DNA from 4 places in the Cupriavidus sp. Met-2 genome. Region 1 is predicted to be linked to each of the others. Evidence: predicted binding sites of a transcription regulator. Region 1 holds the regulator's gene; each other region holds the start of a gene.
What was found. The regulator FNR, encoded in region 1, switches genes on or off when oxygen is low (the NO sensors DNR and NnrR bind a similar motif). The targets are predictions, from matches to a motif close to TTGATNNNNATCAA.

Region 2: WD006_RS03625 (DUF3149 domain-containing protein) is a predicted target of FNR. The motif match lies at 1,567-1,580, and genes of this name have one in related genera.
Region 3: WD006_RS22355 (universal stress protein) is a predicted target of FNR. The motif match lies at 2,192-2,205, and genes of this name have one in related genera.
Region 4: WD006_RS04145 (fatty acid desaturase) is a predicted target of FNR. The motif match lies at 2,137-2,150, and genes of this name have one in related genera.

The regions. Positions count from the first base shown of each region.
Region 1 covers NZ_JBBHZL010000002.1:318,359-322,840, forward strand. Annotated here, with positions in the region: gene scpB (SMC-Scp complex subunit ScpB) at 1-774, opposite strand, end outside; gene WD006_RS06730 (sulfite exporter TauE/SafE family protein) at 1,325-2,092, opposite strand; gene fnr (fumarate/nitrate reduction transcriptional regulator Fnr) at 2,178-2,903, shown strand; gene WD006_RS06740 (hypothetical protein) at 2,987-3,232, opposite strand; gene WD006_RS06745 (membrane protein) at 3,229-3,465, opposite strand; gene ccoG (cytochrome c oxidase accessory protein CcoG) at 3,479-4,482, opposite strand, start outside.
Region 2 covers NZ_JBBHZL010000001.1:767,119-771,600, reverse strand. Annotated here, with positions in the region: gene WD006_RS03635 (Bug family tripartite tricarboxylate transporter substrate binding protein) at 1-783, shown strand, start outside; gene upp (uracil phosphoribosyltransferase) at 875-1,525, shown strand; gene WD006_RS03625 (DUF3149 domain-containing protein) at 1,673-1,825, shown strand; gene WD006_RS03620 (helicase HerA-like C-terminal domain-containing protein) at 1,934-3,469, opposite strand; gene WD006_RS03615 (YebC/PmpR family DNA-binding transcriptional regulator) at 3,725-4,450, shown strand.
Region 3 covers NZ_JBBHZL010000011.1:199,572-204,053, reverse strand. Annotated here, with positions in the region: gene WD006_RS22365 (MBL fold metallo-hydrolase RNA specificity domain-containing protein) at 1-1,174, shown strand, start outside; gene WD006_RS22360 (universal stress protein) at 1,226-2,074, opposite strand; gene WD006_RS22355 (universal stress protein) at 2,273-2,725, shown strand; gene WD006_RS22350 (response regulator) at 2,756-3,400, opposite strand; gene WD006_RS22345 (sensor histidine kinase) at 3,397-4,482, opposite strand, start outside.
Region 4 covers NZ_JBBHZL010000001.1:873,628-878,109, reverse strand. Annotated here, with positions in the region: gene WD006_RS04155 (adenosine deaminase) at 1-614, shown strand, start outside; gene guaD (guanine deaminase) at 698-2,032, shown strand; gene WD006_RS04145 (fatty acid desaturase) at 2,243-3,424, shown strand; yybP-ykoY riboswitch at 3,516-3,738, shown strand; gene WD006_RS04140 (TMEM165/GDT1 family protein) at 3,767-4,342, shown strand.

The sequences.
Region 1 (4,482 bases):
ATCGTCATGCCCATCACCCTCGGGCAACTGCGCGACGCTGTCGTTCTGTTCGTTTTCATTGCCGGCGGCATCGCTCGCGCCACCGGACAGATCTTCGGATTGCGGCTCGACCGACAACGACTCAACTGCCGGCTCGCCCGTCTCAGCCACCCCAACGGTAGCCTCCGAAAAGGCTTCCTCGTCACCAGCAGGCGGATTCGCCGTCGCGACCGCCTCGAAATCGATGGCCTGCTGATCCAGCAGTGCCGCCTGGGCCTGGGCCTGGGCATCCTCGAGCGGCGGTAACTCATCCAGCGAGCGCAGACCGAGGTCATCCAGGAATGCCTTGGTCGTTGCGTACAACGCGGGGCGGCCAGGCACGTCCCGGTGACCGATGACTTCGATCCAGTCCCGATCCTCAAGCTTCTTGACCACTTCCGTGCTGACCGTCACGCCCCGGATCTCTTCGATGTCACCGCGCGTCACCGGCTGGCGATACGCGATGATCGCTAGCGTTTCCATCACGGCACGCGAGTACTTCGGCGGCTTTTCCGGATTGAGTCGGTCAAGAAACTCGCGCATCTCGGGACGGCTCTGGAACCGCCAACCGCTGGCCAGGGCCACGAGCTCCACCCCGCGCTGCTGCCAGTCGTTGCGCAGCTCTTCGAGTAGAACCCGGATGGTGTCGGCACCGACGTCGTCGGCGAACAACCGTCGCAGATCACCAACGCGCAACGGCTCCTGCGCACAGATCAGCGCGGTCTCGAGGACGATCTTCGCCTCTTGGGTATTCATGTGATTGTGTGCAGCCTGTCTTTGCACCTGCTTCTGGACGAATCCTGAAGCACTGGAGATTGCAGATACAGCGAGGCCTAAGCCACCGCCATCTCATCGCGCAGCTAACTCGCAGCTTTTCGCAGCGCAGCCGTGCACCTCATTTTCTTTGCATCGAATTGCCGGGTCGTTCCGGCAGGAGATCGTCCGGGGCTGACAGACTGCGCCAGTCAACGGACCTCTTGCGTCGCACCCTCTCCCTTTTGGGGTGGACATTCACCTGGACAATCAGATCGCCAAGGCGGCAAGAAACAATCGATATCGGCCCAGGCAACTTCGCCTGGCACCGGCGCCACCTCTCCACACAGCCCCATCGGACTTTGGAACCAGATCTTGTGAACCGGATGAACTGTGGGGACGATCCTGGCAAGCCAGACCTGCCCAGACCCCCTGGGCACACACCCCAGATCGGGAATGCAGCCCCGGCGACGCCACGAGCGCATCGGAGCGCGATACCGTGGTTTCGCGATTGTATGGCATTCCAGCCCCGCCCTGCAACCAGCAAAAAAGTCTAGAACACGACGCAGAAGCCGTGATTGGCCAGCGTATCGGGCAGCCAGACGGCGCGTGCGACACCCAGCGCCCCAAAACCGATCACAATAAGCGCGGCGCCCACTCGCACGCTGGGGCGGCGCGACAGTTGCCGCAGGTAGCCCGACAAACCCGAGATCACCAGCAGGTTCGGCAGCGTCCCGATGCCAAAGGCCGCCATGACAAGTGCCCCAGAAGGCGCATTACCAGCCAACAAGGCGAGCGCAAGTGCGCCGTACACCATACCGCAAGGCACCAGCCCCCAGGCCAACCCCATCCCATAGCGCCGCATGATGGGCGCGTGCCGACGCAAGCGAAGCGGCATCTGCATACCCAGCGACGCGATGCCCTGAACGACATACGAGGCCGCCCGCGCCGCCAGCCGTTCGAGCCACGCTGCCCGCATGACGCGGCCCCGCAACAACCACACCCCGGTCAGAACAAGCAACAGGCTGCCTGCACCGTAGAGCCAGCGCTGCACTGGCAGGTAATCCTGCTTCCAGACTGTCGCGCCCACCGCCCCCATCAGTGCCCCAAGCAGCACATAGGTCGTGAGACGCCCGGCGTGCATAACCAGTAGTTCCAGCCACCAGTGCAACCGCGAACGATGCACGACGTTAACGACCGCGACAGCCGCCCCGGACTGCCGTTGCTCGACGGCAATGGCAATTCCTCCACACATGGCTGCGCAATGCACGCCGCCAAGCAATGCAAGTGTAAAGACACTGAATAGCACACCAAATGGCAACTGTTCCTCGCTTCTGCGTCACATCAAGCTGTAAAATGCCTGCATCGCGCCTCCATCGCAAGCGCATTCATGCGAGCACCATCAATTGCTTACCTCCATTCCCGTCACCGAGATGTCTCCACGTTGCTCCACTTGCGCCATGGGCCAGCTTTGCCTTCCCGTGGGCATGTCGCAACAGGACCTCGCAAAGATGGACACGCTCGTACAGGAACGCGTTCGTGTTCACAAGGGCGAAACGCTCTATCGCATGGGCGAGCCACTTACCGCAGTCTATGCGATCCGCTTTGGCACATTGAAGACCCACGTGACCATGGAGGACGGACGCACGCAAATCACCGGCTTCCATTTACCCGGTGAAGTCGTCGGACTCGACGGCCTCGGCGAGATGCAGCATGCATCCGATGCCACTGCACTCGAGGACACCGAGGTCTGCGTCGTACGATTCGATGACCTGCAATCGCTGTCCGGCACCTTGCCGTCGCTCCAGCAACAGTTCCTGCGACTGATGAGCAAGGAAATCTCGCAGGACCAGATCATGCTGATCACTCTTGGCTCGATGCGTGCCGAAGAGCGCCTGGCAGCATTTCTCGTCAACATGTCGGAGCGCCTGTCGATGCGCGGCTACTCGTCGAGCGAGTTCGTGCTGCGGATGAGCCGCGAAGAAATCGGCAGCTACCTTGGCCTCAAGCTCGAAACCGTGAGTCGGCTCTTCTCTCGATTCGCCGAAGCCGGCCTGATTCAGATTCGCCAACGACACGTGAAACTCGTGGACATGGAAGGCATCAGGCAGGTCTATAGCCGAAACTGCTAACGAACGTCCTAGCCAGGAAAACGGCCGCACCTGGAATTCAGTTCCCGGTGCGGCCGTTCTGCTTTCTACCAGCACTCGATCCATTACTCGAGTTCGTCGGTCTCCTCGAGCTTGGTTGGCATGGTGTATAGCGTCAGCCCGCTGGACAACGCGCAAAACAACCACGCCACCAGGAAGCCAATCGTGTAGACCGCCTCACGAGACGCTTCCACCTGGTGCCCGAAGAACGTGAGATCGCCCGGATCAACGACCGAAAATACGGTGGCGGTGGCCGCTCCGCCCATCAGAAACGCCGGCCAAAGTACCCACATCAGCCAGCGGAGTCTCATGGGCGCCTCGCAGCCGGCGACGTTACATGCTCCGCCCCCGTTTTCTCTACGACCAGACCATGACGCTCCACGCCGGAAACCGGCAAATCCGGATGCGTGTTGGCGAGCCAGATGGTCACGCCGCAGCCAATAATTGCAAGCAACGGACCGCTCATCAAAAGCCACGGCCACGGTTCCCTGTACCAGGGCTTGGACTGTTGGGATGTCATTGCGCTCTCCTTGTTTGCTGCCATTTCGCCCTCAGCATCACAGATTGCGGGGAACAATGAAACTCGTGGATTGCCTGATATGCGCGTCTCGGCCGTCCTCGCCCTCCGCCGTCACCGTTACGTTGATCTTGTGCGTGCCTTCCTTGGCATCGTCGATCGGCACGCGGATGCGAATCGGCAACAACCGGTTGGACGTTGGCTGCATGGCCTCGGCGGACTTGTCATACTCGACCGTCAGTCCAGTCAGGTCGTCGCCCTCAGCCTCCACGCGAATCCGCATCGGCGCTTCCGTGGTGTTGATCACCTGGAGCCGATAGACGTTCTCGATCCAGCGCCCCTCCACTTCCCGGCCCAGCGCGCCGCGATCCCGAATGATGTCGACCTTGATCGGCGACCGCACTGCCAGCGACGCGACGAAGCCCGCCGCCAGAACCAACCAGATCAGCGTATAGATGATCGTGCGTGGTCGCAGCAGCCGCTTGCGCGCGTCGGATGTCGACAGGGACTTGCGCATCGCATTTTCCGACGTGTATCGGATCAGTCCGCGCGGGTACTCCATCTTGTCCATGACCAGATTGCACGCGTCGATACAGGCACCGCAACCGATGCACTCGTACTGGAGGCCATCGCGAATATCGATACCGGTCGGACACACCTGCACGCAGATACTGCAATTCACGCAATCGCCAATGCCAGCGGCATGGCGATCGGTCTTGCGGGAACGGCTACCACGCGGCTCCCCACGACCCACGTCATAGGTCACGACATAGGTATCGCGGTCGACCATCACGCTCTGGAAGCGCGCATAGGGGCACATGTACTTGCACACCTGCTCGCGCATGAATCCGGCGTTGCCCCAGGTCGCAAACGCGTAGAACAGCATCCAGAAACTCTGCCAGGGTCCGAGCGTAAAATGCAGGACCTCGCTACCAAGCTCCCGAATCGGCGCGAAATATCCAATAAACGTGAAGCCCGTCCACAGTGCGATCAGCACCCAGAGCACATGCTTGGTCGCCTTGATTCGCAGCTTGCGCAGGCTCC
Region 2 (4,482 bases), on a different contig from region 1:
GTCATCGAGAACCGGCCGGGCGCCGGTGGCAACATCGGCATGGATGCCGTGACCAAGGCACCAGCCGACGGCTACACGATCGGCTTCGGCGCGATCTCGACCAACGCCCTCAACCCGCATATCTACAAGCACGTGCCGTTCGATCCGCGGCGCGACTTCACGGCGATCAGCCTGCTCGGCACCTCGACCATCGTGCTGGAGGTGAGCGAGAGCCTGCCGGTGAAAACCGTTCCGGAACTGATTGCCTATGCGAAGGCTCATCCGGGGCTGACCTATGCCACGGCTGGCACGGGTACCTCGATGCACCTGGCCGGCGCGATGTTCTCGCAGGTGACGCAGACGAATCTGACTCACGTGCCGTACAAGGGAAGCAGCCCGGCCATCAACGACATGCTCGGCGGCCACATCCAGGTGATGTTCGACAACCTGCCGGCCTCGTTGCCGCACATCCAGGCTGGCAAGCTGCGCGCGCTGGCGGTGGCTGGCAAGACACGCTCGCCGTCGCTGCCGAATGTGCCGACGCTGGCCGAAGCCGGACTGCCGGGCTACGCGGTAGAACCATGGTTCGGCGTCTACGGCCCGGCCAACCTGCCAGCGCCGGTGGTGCAGGCGCTCAATACGGCGTTCGTCGAGGCGCTGGCGCGTCCGGACGTGCGCGACAAGCTGGCCCAGGCCGGCTTCAATCCGAAGGGTTCGAGTGCAGCCGAATTGCAGACACTGACTCAGACTGAATACGAACGTTTCGGAAAGGTCGCAAAGTCGGCCGGGATCACGGTGGACTGACCACCGGGCAGGCCCGCGCATCCATTACAATCGCGCTGCACAGGGCCCTCCCGCTCCAGGGGGGGCCTTCCCGATTTCCGAGCCTGCCGCCATGAAACAAGATCCGCGCTTTCCCAATCTCTTCATCCTCGATCACCCGCTGATCCAGCACAAGCTCTCGCACATGCGCGACAAGGAAACGTCGACACGCACGTTCCGCGAGTTGCTGCGCGAGATCACGCTGCTGATGGGCTACGAGATCACGCGCAACCTGCCGCTGACCACGCGCCGCATCGACACGCCGCTGGTGCCGCTGGACGCCCCGGTCATCGCCGGCAAGAAGCTGACGATCGTGCCCGTGCTGCGCGCCGGCGTCGGCATGAGCGACGGCCTGGTGGAACTGATTCCGTCGGCGCGTATCGGCCATATCGGCGTATATCGCGACGATCAGCACCGCCCGGTGGAGTATCTGGTGCGCCTGCCGGACGTGGAAGATCGCTCGTTCATCCTGTGTGACCCGATGGTCGCCACCGGTTATTCGGCTGCCCATGCGGTGGATGTGCTCAAGCGCCGTGGTGTCAAGGACGAATCCATCACCTTCGTGGCGCTGGTGGCTGCGCCCGAGGGCGTCGAGGTGTTCCAGAAGGCCCACCCCGGCGTGAAGCTCTACGTCGCCTCGCTGGACAACCATCTGGACGACCATGCCTATATCGTGCCGGGCCTCGGCGACGCCGGCGACCGTCTCTTCGGCACCAAGAACTAAGCTCGAACTGAACTGGATTCGTCTGAATGAAATTGAGGCGCTTGATGCGCCTCAAGGTTTTTGTGGGATGACCTTTCCCCGTGCCTTGTACTGACTACACTGTCCGCGATACACGGTGAATCAATATAAAAGCGAAGGGAGTCCCACATGGAAGCCATCAAGATCCTGTTCACAACGCCCACCGGGCTCGGCAGTCTGGCCGTCATTGCCTTCATCATCGGGATGGGCGCGTTCTTTGCGCGCATGTTCGCGCGCAAGATGCGCGAGGACGCAGAGGCTGCGCGGCGCGGCGGCAACTGAGCCCCTGGCCAGCGGCGCCGGCGCTGGCCCCTGACGATCCCCATGAAAAACGCCCGCATCGCGCGGGCGTTCTATTTTGATGCATCGGCGTTGGTCCAGCTTCGCAAGCTACTTGCGCTTGCCGCCGCCGAGCAGACTGCCCAGCACGCCGCGAATCAGTTCCCGTCCCACCTGGGAACCCACCGTCCGCGCCGCCGACTTGGCCATCGACTCAAGGATCGAATCGCCGCGCCCGCTCTTGCCGGTGCCTTTCGTCAGCGTGCCGAAGATCTCGCCAGCCTGATCGAGCCAGCCGCCCTGCTCCGCGCTACCACTTGTCCCGCCTGCCGCGCCGCCACTGGCCGGCCCCGGCGTTCCCGTTCCCGACGCCGCCGCGTTGCCGCGCAACTTCTCGTACGCCGATTCCCTGTCAATCGTTTTCTCATAGGTACCCGCCACCAGTGACCCCGCGATCAACGCCCGACGCTCGTCGTCCGTGATCGGGCCGATACGGCTGCCGGGCGCAAGCACCCAGGCACGCTCGGTGACGCAGGGCGTGCCCTTGGCGTCGAGGCACGACACCAGCGCCTCCCCCACGCCGAGTTCGCCGATAACCTGCTCCAGATTGAGCTTCGGGTTCGCGCGCATCGTCGTGGCCGCCACCTTGACCGCCTTCTGGTCACGCGGCGTGAATGCGCGCAGCGCGTGCTGCACGCGGTTGCCAAGCTGACCGAGCACAGTGTCCGGGATATCGACCGGATTCTGCGTCACGAAATACACACCCACGCCCTTCGAGCGCACCAGCCGCACGACCTGCTCGATCTTGTCGAGCAGCGCCTTGGGCGCATCGTTGAACAGCAGATGCGCCTCGTCGAAGAAGAACACCAGCTTGGGCTTTTCCAGATCGCCGGCCTCGGGCAGCTTCTCGAACAGCTCGGACAGCATCCACAGCAGGAAGGTCGCGTAGAGCCGCGGCGCGTTCATCAACTTGTCGGCGGCCAGGATGTTGACCACGCCCTGCCCCTTCTCGGTCTGGATGAAGTCCTCGAGATTGAGCATCGGCTCGCCGAAAAACTTGTCCGCTCCCTGCGATTCGAGCGCCACCAGACCACGTTGGATCGCGCCGATCGACGCCGCCGAAATATTGCCGTACTCGGTCGTGAACTGGCCCGCGTTGTCGCCCACGTACTGGAGCATCGCCCGCAGATCCTTGGAATCGAGCAGCAGCAGGCCGTTAGCGTCCGCGATGCGGAATACCAGGTTCAGCACGCCTTCCTGGGTATCGTTGAGTTCGAGCATCCGCGACAGCAGCAGCGGCCCCATATGGGAAACCGTCGCGCGCACCGGGTGGCCTTTTTCGCCGAAGACGTCCCAGAGCGTGGTCGGGCATGCGCCCCAGACCGGCTCGGGCAGGCCATGCTCGGCCAGGCGGGCCTTGAGCTTGTCCGTGGGCTGGCCGGCCTGGGAAATGCCGGTCAAATCACCTTTTACGTCGGCCATGAACACCGGCACGCCCAGCCGCGAGAAGCCCTGGGCCAGCGTCTGCAGCGTGACGGTCTTGCCCGTGCCGGTCGCCCCGGTGATCAGGCCGTGGCGGTTGCCCATTTCGGGCAACAGCACGAGTTCTTGGTCGGCATTCTTGGCGATGAGGATGGGATCGGCCATGTGATCTCGGGAAGCGGGAATGAACGAGGTGGAAATGCACCCGCAGCCATCGGCGGAAGCACGATGCATGGCGCTTCGGAGCGGCGGGGGCGCGTGATAAAATCCTGCGCTGATTATAGCCAGCAGATTGGCACATCAATCACATGGCGCGGCCGCCGGATTGTCAGCAACTGTCAAGGAAGCCTGATCCACGCCCGCGCCGCGCCAACAGCGGCCGCACGCCGCACGATTCGTTTTTGCGCCACGGAGAGAAACATGGCCGGTCATTCCAAATGGGCCAACATCAAACACAAGAAAGCCGCCGCTGACGCCAAGCGCGGCAAGGTCTGGACGCGCCTGATCAAGGAAATCACCGTTGCCGCCAAGCTCGGCGGCGGCGAATTCGACTCCAACCCGCGTCTGCGCCTGGCCATGGAAAAGGCCATGGACGCGAACATGCCCAAGGACAACATCCAGCGCGCGATCCAGCGCGGCGTGGGTGGCCTGGAAGGCGCAAACTACGAAGAAATCCGTTACGAAGGCTACGGCCTGGCCGGTGCCGCCATCATCGTCGACTGCCTGACCGATAACCGCACCCGTACCGTGGCCGAAGTCCGCCACGCGTTCTCGAAGCACGGCGGCAACATGGGCACCGAAGGTTCGGTGGCCTTCATGTTCACGCACTGCGGCCAGTTCCTGTTTGCCCCGGGCACCCCGGAAGACAAGCTGATGGACGCCGCGCTGGAAGCCGGCGCGGACGACGTGGTCACCAACGACGACGAATCGATCGAAGTGACTTGCCCGCCCAATGACTTCGGCGCGGTCAAGGCCGCGCTGGAAGCCGCCGGCTTCAAGGCCGAAGTGGCCGACGTGGTAATGAAGCCGCAGAACGAAGTGAGCTTCGTCGGCGACGACGCCGTCAAGATGCAGAAGCTGCTGGACGCGCTGGAAAACCTGGACGACGTACAGGAAGTCTTCACCAACGCGGTGGTCGAGGAATAAGCCTCTCGCGCCGCGCCCCATGGCGGCAGCCC
Region 3 (4,482 bases), on a different contig from region 1:
GCATATCGACCACAGCGGCTATCTGCCCCTGTTGGTGAAACGCGGTTACAAGGGGCGCGTGCACTGTACGACGGGAACGTCGGAGCTTTGCGGCCTGCTGCTGCCGGACAGCGCCCATCTGGCGGAAGAAGACGCCAACTATGCCAACCGCAAGGGGTATTCGCGTCATCAACCGGCGCTGCCGCTCTATACCGTGGCGGATGCCATGCATGCGCTGGAATATCTGAAGCCCGCGCCTTACAGCAAGCGGGTGACAATCGCACGCGGTGTGGAAGCGGAGTTTCATCGCGCGGGCCATATTCTTGGCTCGTCCAGCGTGACGATCCATGCCAAGGGCCGGCGCATCCTGTTCTCCGGCGACCTCGGCCCGCAGGACGACATGCTGATGCGGCCGCCGGAGCCGCCCACCGCGGCGGATTACCTCATCGTGGAATCGACTTACGGTGACCGCCTGCACCCGGAGGGCGATCCCATCGAACTGCTGGCCGATATCATCCGCAAGACCGTTGCCCGGGGCGGCAGCGTGATCATTCCCGTCTTTGCGGTTGGGCGCGCCCAGTTGCTGCTGTATTGCCTCTACCGCCTGCGCCAGCGACGGCGCTTTCCCGATGTGCCCATCTATCTGAACAGCCCGATGGCCATCGAAGCCACGCGGATTCTCAGCGAGCACACGGACGAACTGCGCCTCGACCCCGAAACGTGCGCGGCTGCTTGTTCGGTGGCGATTCCGACCCGGAGCATGGAGGAGTCGATCCGCATCAACCGGCTGGATCAGCCGAAGATCATCCTGGCCGGTAGCGGAATGCTGACGGGCGGGCGCGTGGTGCATCACCTTGAGTCGTTCGGGCAGGACCCGCGCAGCACTTTCCTGCTGGTGGGGTTCCAGGCGGCGGGAACGCGGGGGGCGGCGTTGGCGTCCGGCCAGCGCACATTGCGTATGCACGGGCGCGAAGTCGAGCTGCGTGCTTCAGTCGAACAGATCCGCCATTTCTCGGCACATGCCGATGCGGATGGGCTGATGGACTGGATGAGTGCCATCGGGACGCCGCCACGGCAGACGTTCATCGTCCACGGCGAGCCCGGTGCCGCCGATGCGCTACGCCAGCGCATCGAGCATTCGCTGCATTGGGATGTCACGATGCCCGAGTACCGGGGTATCTATAGGCTCGACTAAGCGCCCGACTAAGCGCTCGACTGAGCGCCCGAGCAAGGGGTGTCGGCGCGGCTAGTAGGAAAAGAGGGTGGGAATCGTGGCGTGGCGCAGCACGGTGTCCGTCACGCCACCCAGCAATTCCTCGCGCAGCAGTCCCCGGCCATATGCGCCACAAACCAGCAGGTCGGCCCGGCGCTGGCCGGCGATGGCAAGCAGTGACTCGCCAATATCGGCCGATCGTTCCAGCACCATCTCGACCATGCCCGCGTGCACGCCATGCCGAGCCAGCCAGTTTGCCGCGTAGGCGGGCGGGGAGAGCTCGGCCTTGCGGCGCGCGTGCGGAGGAATGCAGGACACCACGTCGACCTGGGTGGCGCGCTTGAGCAACGGCAGCGCGTCATGCAGCGCACGCGCGGATTCGCGGGTACCGTTCCAGGCCACCACGATCGAGCTATAGGGGAAGGTGGAGGCGTCCGGCAGCGGCCCTTGAGGAATGACCAGCACCGGGCGGCCACTCGAAAGAATGGCCGTCTCGACGAAGTGCCGGGCTACCTCGCCGTCGGTGTTCAATCGGTCCGGCTGGCCGACGATCAGCAGGTCGGCCAGCCGGCCTTCGCACTGGATGGCGTCGGTGGGTGCGCCCTCGCCGACGCGCCAGTCGACGGCAAACGTCGCGGCTTCGGTGGCGATATCGAAGGCTTCCCGGGCGGCTTCACATGCGGCGCCAAGATCCGGCTCGTAGGCCTGGCGCTCGCGGCGGCCGTCCGCAGTGCGGTAGACCCACGCTGGCTCGTCCGCGCTTAGCGAGAGCAGGCCGATCAGCGTGGCGTTAAACGATCCGGCCAGCGCCACGGCATGACAGAGCCGGGCCTCCACTGATTGCGAGGCATCGACGTGGACCATGATCGCCGAGATGTCCATGTGGTCTCCTGAAAAAGCAAGGCGCTTCGGCGCCATTTGGGTCTCAAATGTATGCGTGATGTGCCGCGTATGGTTGCGACAGATCAAGAGCGCCTGATTCGGTGGGCTCGGGTCGTCTTGCGATACATCAACCATGGAGCCTTGGCACGTCCTATGCTGGGTCAGTGAGGGCACGTGGCCCGGACTGAGGAGACCGATATGTATGAACGCATCCTGGTTGCCGTGGATGGCAGCCCGTCTTCCGACCTGGCCATTGCGCAGGCAGCCGGGCTGGCCAAGGGCATGGGCGCGGAGGTGAAGGTCCTGTTCGTGGTGGACGAGGGCGAAGTGTTCCTTGAGGCAGGTTTCGTCAATCCGCAGGACATCCTGAATGGGCTGACGGACTTCGGCAAGAAGGCCCTGGCTGCCGCCGCTCGCCGTCTCCAGGACGCTGGCGTGCGGTTTCAAACCGAACTGGCAGAGAAGTCGGCGGTACCCGGTGACATCGCCGGCGCGATCGTCGGCTATGCCGACCGCTGGCCAGCCGATGTGATCGTGATGGGTACGCGCGGCCGACGCGGTGTGCGCCGCATGATCATGGGTAGCGTCTCTGAAGGTGTGGTGGCCAAGACCAGCAAGCCGGTGCTGCTGATTCGCGGCGAGGCGGCCTGAACGACGGGGCTGTGGCTGGGGGCCACGACGCTATAGCTTGTCTTCGTCGCCGAACAGCCTCGCCTCGATCGCATAGCGGACCAGCGCGGCGTCGCTGCGAAGCTGGAGTTTTTCCATCAGGCGCATCTTGTAGGTGCTGACCGTCTTGGCGCTGACGCACAGCGCGGCAGCGATCTGCGTGAGCGACTCGCCGTCGACGATGCGCCGGAAGACCTCGAGTTCACGATCCGACAGGCCCTCGTGCGGCGCATCGGGCTTTTCCTGCAGGCCCAGCGCCAGCTTTTCGGCCATGGCGGGGCTGACGTAGGTGCCGCCCGCGGCCACCTTCCTCAGCGCCTCCACCAGTTCTGTCGCCGCGCTTTCCTTGGTCAGGTAGCCAGCCGCGCCGGCACGGAAGGCGCGGACCACATACTGTTCCTCCGCGTGCATCGTCAGCACGAGGATTCGTAGTGCCGGATGATCGGTCCGCAGCTGCCGGATCAGTTCCAGCCCGTTCCGGCCGGGCATCGACAGGTCCAGCAGGATGACATGCGGCGACAGCTCGCGCACGAGTTGTGGCACCTCGGTACCGCGGGCTGCTTCGCCAACCACCTCGAAGTCGCTGGTGCGTTCGAGGATATGGCGCAATCCGTTGCGCACCACAGTGTGATCGTCTGCAATGATCACGCGAATCATGCCTGGGTCTCCTTGCAATCCGGATGACCCGGAAACGTGACGACGAGTTCGAAGCCCTCGCCGGGCGAATGTTCGATGGACACCGTGCCACCCAGCAGGCGTGCCCGTTCCCGGATGCCAAGCAGGCCGAACGAGCGTCGCGCGCCGTCCTTCGGCTGGCCGTTCCAGCCGCGCCCGTCATCGTGCACGCGCAGCACGTACTGGTCGTGATCGTGGTTCTGGTTCGGGTTCTGGTGCGTCAGCGTTACCCAGGCCTCGCTGGCGTCCGCATGATGCACGACGTTGTTGAGCGCCTCCTGGACGATCCGGAACACAGCGGTGGCGGCTTGTTCGGTGACGTCGATCTCCTCGGGGGTCCGCGTGCTCACCGGAATCGCGTAGCGCCGGCTGAAATCCTTGGCCAGCCAGTCCAGCGCGGCAGCGAGGCCCAGTTCATCGAGCAACGCGGGCCGCAGATCGGATGAAATCCTGCGCACGGCGGCGATGGTTTCGTCGATGACAGTGTGCATGGCGCTGACCTGTCCGAGCGCACGCACAGCGCCGCAGTCGGTACGCAAGTCGGTCTCCAGCATCACCAGATCCATTTTCAGCGCGCTCAGGCGCTGGCCCAGATCGTCGTGAAGCTCGCGCGCGACGCGTCGCTTTTCGTCCTCGCGCGCTGCCAGGATGCTGTCCGACAGCGCCTGGAGTTCCTCGCGGGACCGCTGCAGCGCAGTCTCGGCACGCACGCGAGCGGTGACGTCGCGCAGCATGACCGTAAAAAGCTTGTGTCCGGCACCATCGGAGGTCTGCGAGATCGACGCTTCGATCGGGAATTCGGTTCCGTCCTGACGCAGGGCGTGCAGCGTGAGCTGGCGCCCCATCTGCCGGTCGGAAACACCGGTCACGCCAAAACGCGTGACGTGCGCCGCATGGGCAGTGCGGAAACGGGCAGGGATGAAATCGCCAAGGGGGCGGCCCATGGCCTGTTCCGCCGGCAAGCCAAACAGCTTTTCCGCCATCGGGTTGAACAGCACCACGCGCTGTTCTTCGTCCACCGAGATGATGGCTTCCATCGACGAGCGGATGATTCCCGCCAGCCG
Region 4 (4,482 bases), on a different contig from region 1:
ATGCGCTGGCCACGCTGGAGGCGGCACTGCCCTATCGCGACCGCTTTGTCGGCGTGGGACTGGATTCTTCGGAACGCGGCAACCCGCCCGAGAAGTTCGCGCGCGTGTTTGCCCGCGCGAAGGAACTCGGCCTGCATCTGGTGGCGCACGCTGGCGAGGAAGGCCCGCCACAGTACGTGACCGATGCACTGGACATCCTCAAGGTCGAGCGGATCGACCACGGCGTGCGCGCGATCGAGGACGAGGCGCTGGTGCAGCGCCTGGCACGTGAACGCGTGGCGCTGACTGTTTGCCCGCTGTCGAACCAGAAGCTGATGGTCCACCCCGACCTGCGCGATCACCCGATGAAGCGTCTGCTCGACGCCGGTGTGGCCGTGACGCTCCATTCGGACGACCCCGCCTATTTTGGCGGCTATATGAATGCGAACTGGGAGGCATCGTTCGACGCACTCCCGCTCGATGCGGCCGATGCCCACAAGCTCGCGCGCAACAGTTTTGAAGCGGCCTTCCTGCCGGACGTGCAGAAGGCCGAATTCCTGGCTGAAGTCGACCACTTCTGGTCGGCCACGCCCGCATCCCCGCCCGCGACGGCCAACGTGACAACCACGACCTGACCGGGCGCATTCCAAGAACGCTGGATGCTTCGCCCGTTGCAATACCGAACGGGCGAGGCACCGGCCGCCCCGAAGACATGAAGATGACGACGACTTCCCCTGCATCTGGCGCCGACAACGCCGTGACCCGCGCAATCCGCGGCCGTATCCTGCACTTCCTGCGTGACCCGCAGTTTCACGACGACGCCTATCAGTATTGGGAAGACGGCCTCATGATCGTGAAGGCCGGCCGCATCGCCGCAGTCGGCAATTACGCGGACCTGTCACGCGATATCCCGCAAGGCGCCGAAGTCGTCGACCATCGCGGCAAGCTGATCGTGCCCGGGTTCATCGACACGCACATCCACTACCCGCAGACCGACATCATCGCGTCGCCGTCGCCGGGCCTGCTGCACTGGCTGGACACCTACACGTTCCCCGAGGAGCGCCGCTTCAGCGACCCCGCCTATGCACGGGCCGTCGCCGATTTCTTCACCGACGAACTGCTGCGCAACGGCACGACCACCGCAATGGTCTGGAGCACCGTGCACGCGGCATCGGCCGACGCACTGTTCGCCGCCAGCCAGCAACGCCACATGCGGATGATCACCGGCAAGGTGCTGATGGATCGCAACTGCCCGGACTTCCTGCGCGATACAGCCGAGAGCGGCGCGCGTGAATCGGCCGACCTGATCTCGAAATGGCACAACGTCGATCGCCTGGCCTACGCGATCACGCCGCGTTTCGCACCGACTTCCACCGAGGCTCAATTGGAAGCCTGCGGCGAGTTGGCGAAGGCCCACAGCGACGTCTTCATCCAGACCCACGTGGCGGAAAACCGCGACGAGGTGAAATGGGTGGCCGAGCTGTTCCCCGATGCGCGCAGCTACCTGGACGTGTACGACCGCTACAAGCTCCTGCGCCCGGGCGCGTTCTACGGCCACGCGATCTACCTCGACGAGGATGACCGCCGCCGTCTGGCCGACAGCGGCGCGGCCGTGGCTCACTGCCCCACGTCGAACCTGTTCCTGGGCAGCGGCTTCTACGACTTCCACCAGTCGGATGCGAATCGCCTGAACGTCACGCTGGCGACGGACGTTGGCGGCGGCACGTCGTTCTCGATGTTCCGCACCATGAACGCGGCGCACAAGGTGGCGCGGATGGGCGGCTACCACCTGACGGCACTACGCATGTTCTACCTGGCCACGCGCGCCGCTGCGGAGGCGCTCGGCTGGCAGGACCGGATCGGCAGCTTCGAAGTGGGCTGCGAGGCCGACTTCGTCGTGCTGGACCCGGACGCCACCCCGCTGATTTCCCGCCGCAGCAGCCGCTCGGAAACGCTTGAAGAGCAGTTGTTCGCGTTCGCGATGCTTGGCGACGACCGGGTCATCGAGAACGTCTACATCATGGGCGAAGCCACTAGCCCGGTCGCCGCCTGATCGGACTTAGGCGGGGCATGTTTGTGTGGATCGGCCGATTCCACCCAAACATGGTCCGTCGATGTGCTTTTTTGGTCTCAATGCGAATCCGCCCTCGCGGAGCATTGACCATAATCAACACAACGGTCATCAAAGCCTTCTAGCCTGTCACGCATATAAAGTCCGCCCATCCGGGCAGACGCACATGCATACCGACTCGCCAGACCTTTGATGACTGCCCCATCTGACACCCTCTCGCCGGCCGACGCCGACGCGATCTCGCAAGCGCCGAATCACGGCACGAACCGCCCCAAACGCCCGGCCAAGAACACTCCCCTGCCGGAGCCAATCGCCTTCGAGGCCCCATTTCCGAATCGCAAGACGATCCGCAGCTGGCTGATTCCCCTCGGCGGCCGCAGCACCGCGCGCGCGCTGCTTCTGTTCGCGTTCGATTACGCGCTGTTCGCTGCCGTACTGGCCGGTGTGGTCCTGGCATCACCCTGGTGGGCCAAGGTTGGGCTCGGCGTGCTGGCCGGACTGATCATCGCGCGCCTGTTCATCATTGGGCACGATGCCTGCCACCAGAGCCTGACCGACCGTCGTGGCCTGAACAAGTGGCTGGGCCGGCTCACGTTCCTGCCGTCGCTCACGCCTTACAGCCTCTGGGAAGTCGGCCATAACGTCGTCCATCATGGTTACACGAACCTGAAGGGCTTCGACTTCGTCTGGGCGCCCTACTCGCTCGAGGAATTCCGCGCGCTGCCGCGCAGCCGCCGGATTCTGGAGCGCATCTACCGCAACGGCCTTGGCGCCGGCCTTTACTACCTGATCGAGATCTGGTGGTTCAAGCTGTTCTTCCCCAGCAAGCGCCAGATGGCGACGCGTCGCCCGATCTTCATGTGGGACTGCGCGCTCGTGGGAGCTTTCGGCGCAGTCTGGATCGGCGCGCTGGTATGGCTGGCCGTGGCCACCGGGCAATCCCCGCTGCTGCTGGTCGGCACCGGCTTCGTGCTGCCCTTCCTGATCTGGAACGCCACCGTTGGCTTCGTGCTGTACGTCCACCATACGCATACCAGCGTGGCGTGGTACGACACCAAGGCCATGTGGGCGAAGGCCCAGCCTTTCGTGTCGACGACCGTGCATCTGCGCTTTAACTTCGGCATCGGCGCGGCCCTGCATCACATCATGGAGCACACGGCCCACCACGTGGACATGAGCATCCCGCTGTACCAGCTCAAGCGCGCCCAGGCGCTGCTCGAGCACGCACTGCCGGGTCGCATCATCATCGAGAAGTTCTCGTGGCGCTGGTATTTCCATACAGCCCACCGCTGCAAGCTCTACGACTTCAAGGCGCTGTGCTGGACGGATTTTCGCGGTCGCCAAACCAGCGAAAACGCTCCGACTCCGGTCTGAGCACATCGGGAATGGCGGCGTTAGCGACATTCCCTTGAATTGACAGAAACAGCGAGACGGGTGGACTTCGGTCGCCAGTCTCGCTAAAATGCGACCTTCCATTGGGGAGTAGCCGCCCTGATCTCACCGCGCCGCGCAATGCGGCACCCGGAAGACAGGGGCGTACGTCAACAGACTTGACCAAATGCCGACATGGCAGGCGGTTATGGCGTGCGCAGCCCAGGACCTTGTGTCCAGTGCCTGGCGAGACCGATGACCTCACCCTTCTGGCCGGGCCGGGAAAGGTGTGCGTCATTGGCATCTCGCGATGCATTTGCGGCCCGGTTATTCAAACGACAAAAAATGGAATCGTTCCTCGTCTCCACAGGCATCGTCGCGCTCGCTGAAATGGGCGACAAGACGCAGTTGCTGTCGCTCGTCCTGGCTGCGCGCTACCGCAAGCCAATTCCCATCATTCTGGGCATCCTGATCGCAACGCTGGTCAATCACGGCTTTGCCGGCGCGCTCGGCGGCTGGATCACGGGCATGGTCGGCGTAGACCTGCTGCGCTGGATTCTTGGCCTCGGGTTCATTGCGATGGCCGGCTGGATGCTGATTCCGGACAAGCTCGACGACGCCGAGGAAGCCAAACCCGTCAAGGGTGCGCTCGGCATCCTGGGCACCACGATCATCGCGTTCTTCTTCGCCGAGATGGGCGACAAGACGCAGATCGCCACCGTGGCGCTAGCCGCACGCTTCCATGGCGAAGTGATTGCAGTGGTGGCCGGCACGACGTTCGGCATGATGCTCGCCAATGCCCCGGCCGTCCTGCTGGGCGACCGTTTCGCCAATAAGATGCCAATCGCCCTGGTGCACAAGATCGCCGCTGCGATCTTCCTGGTGCTGGGTCTGTTGGCGCTGTTCAACGTCGGCGGCTGAGAATCCTGACTCCCTTCGTCCGCTCAGCGGGAGTGGGGAGCAGCAATTCAGATCCAGAAATAAAAAAACGGGGCCTAAGCCCCGCTCAAACCCTCGCCGGTCCGGAACAGCCAGCTGCAGACTGCACAGCCTCCGGACCG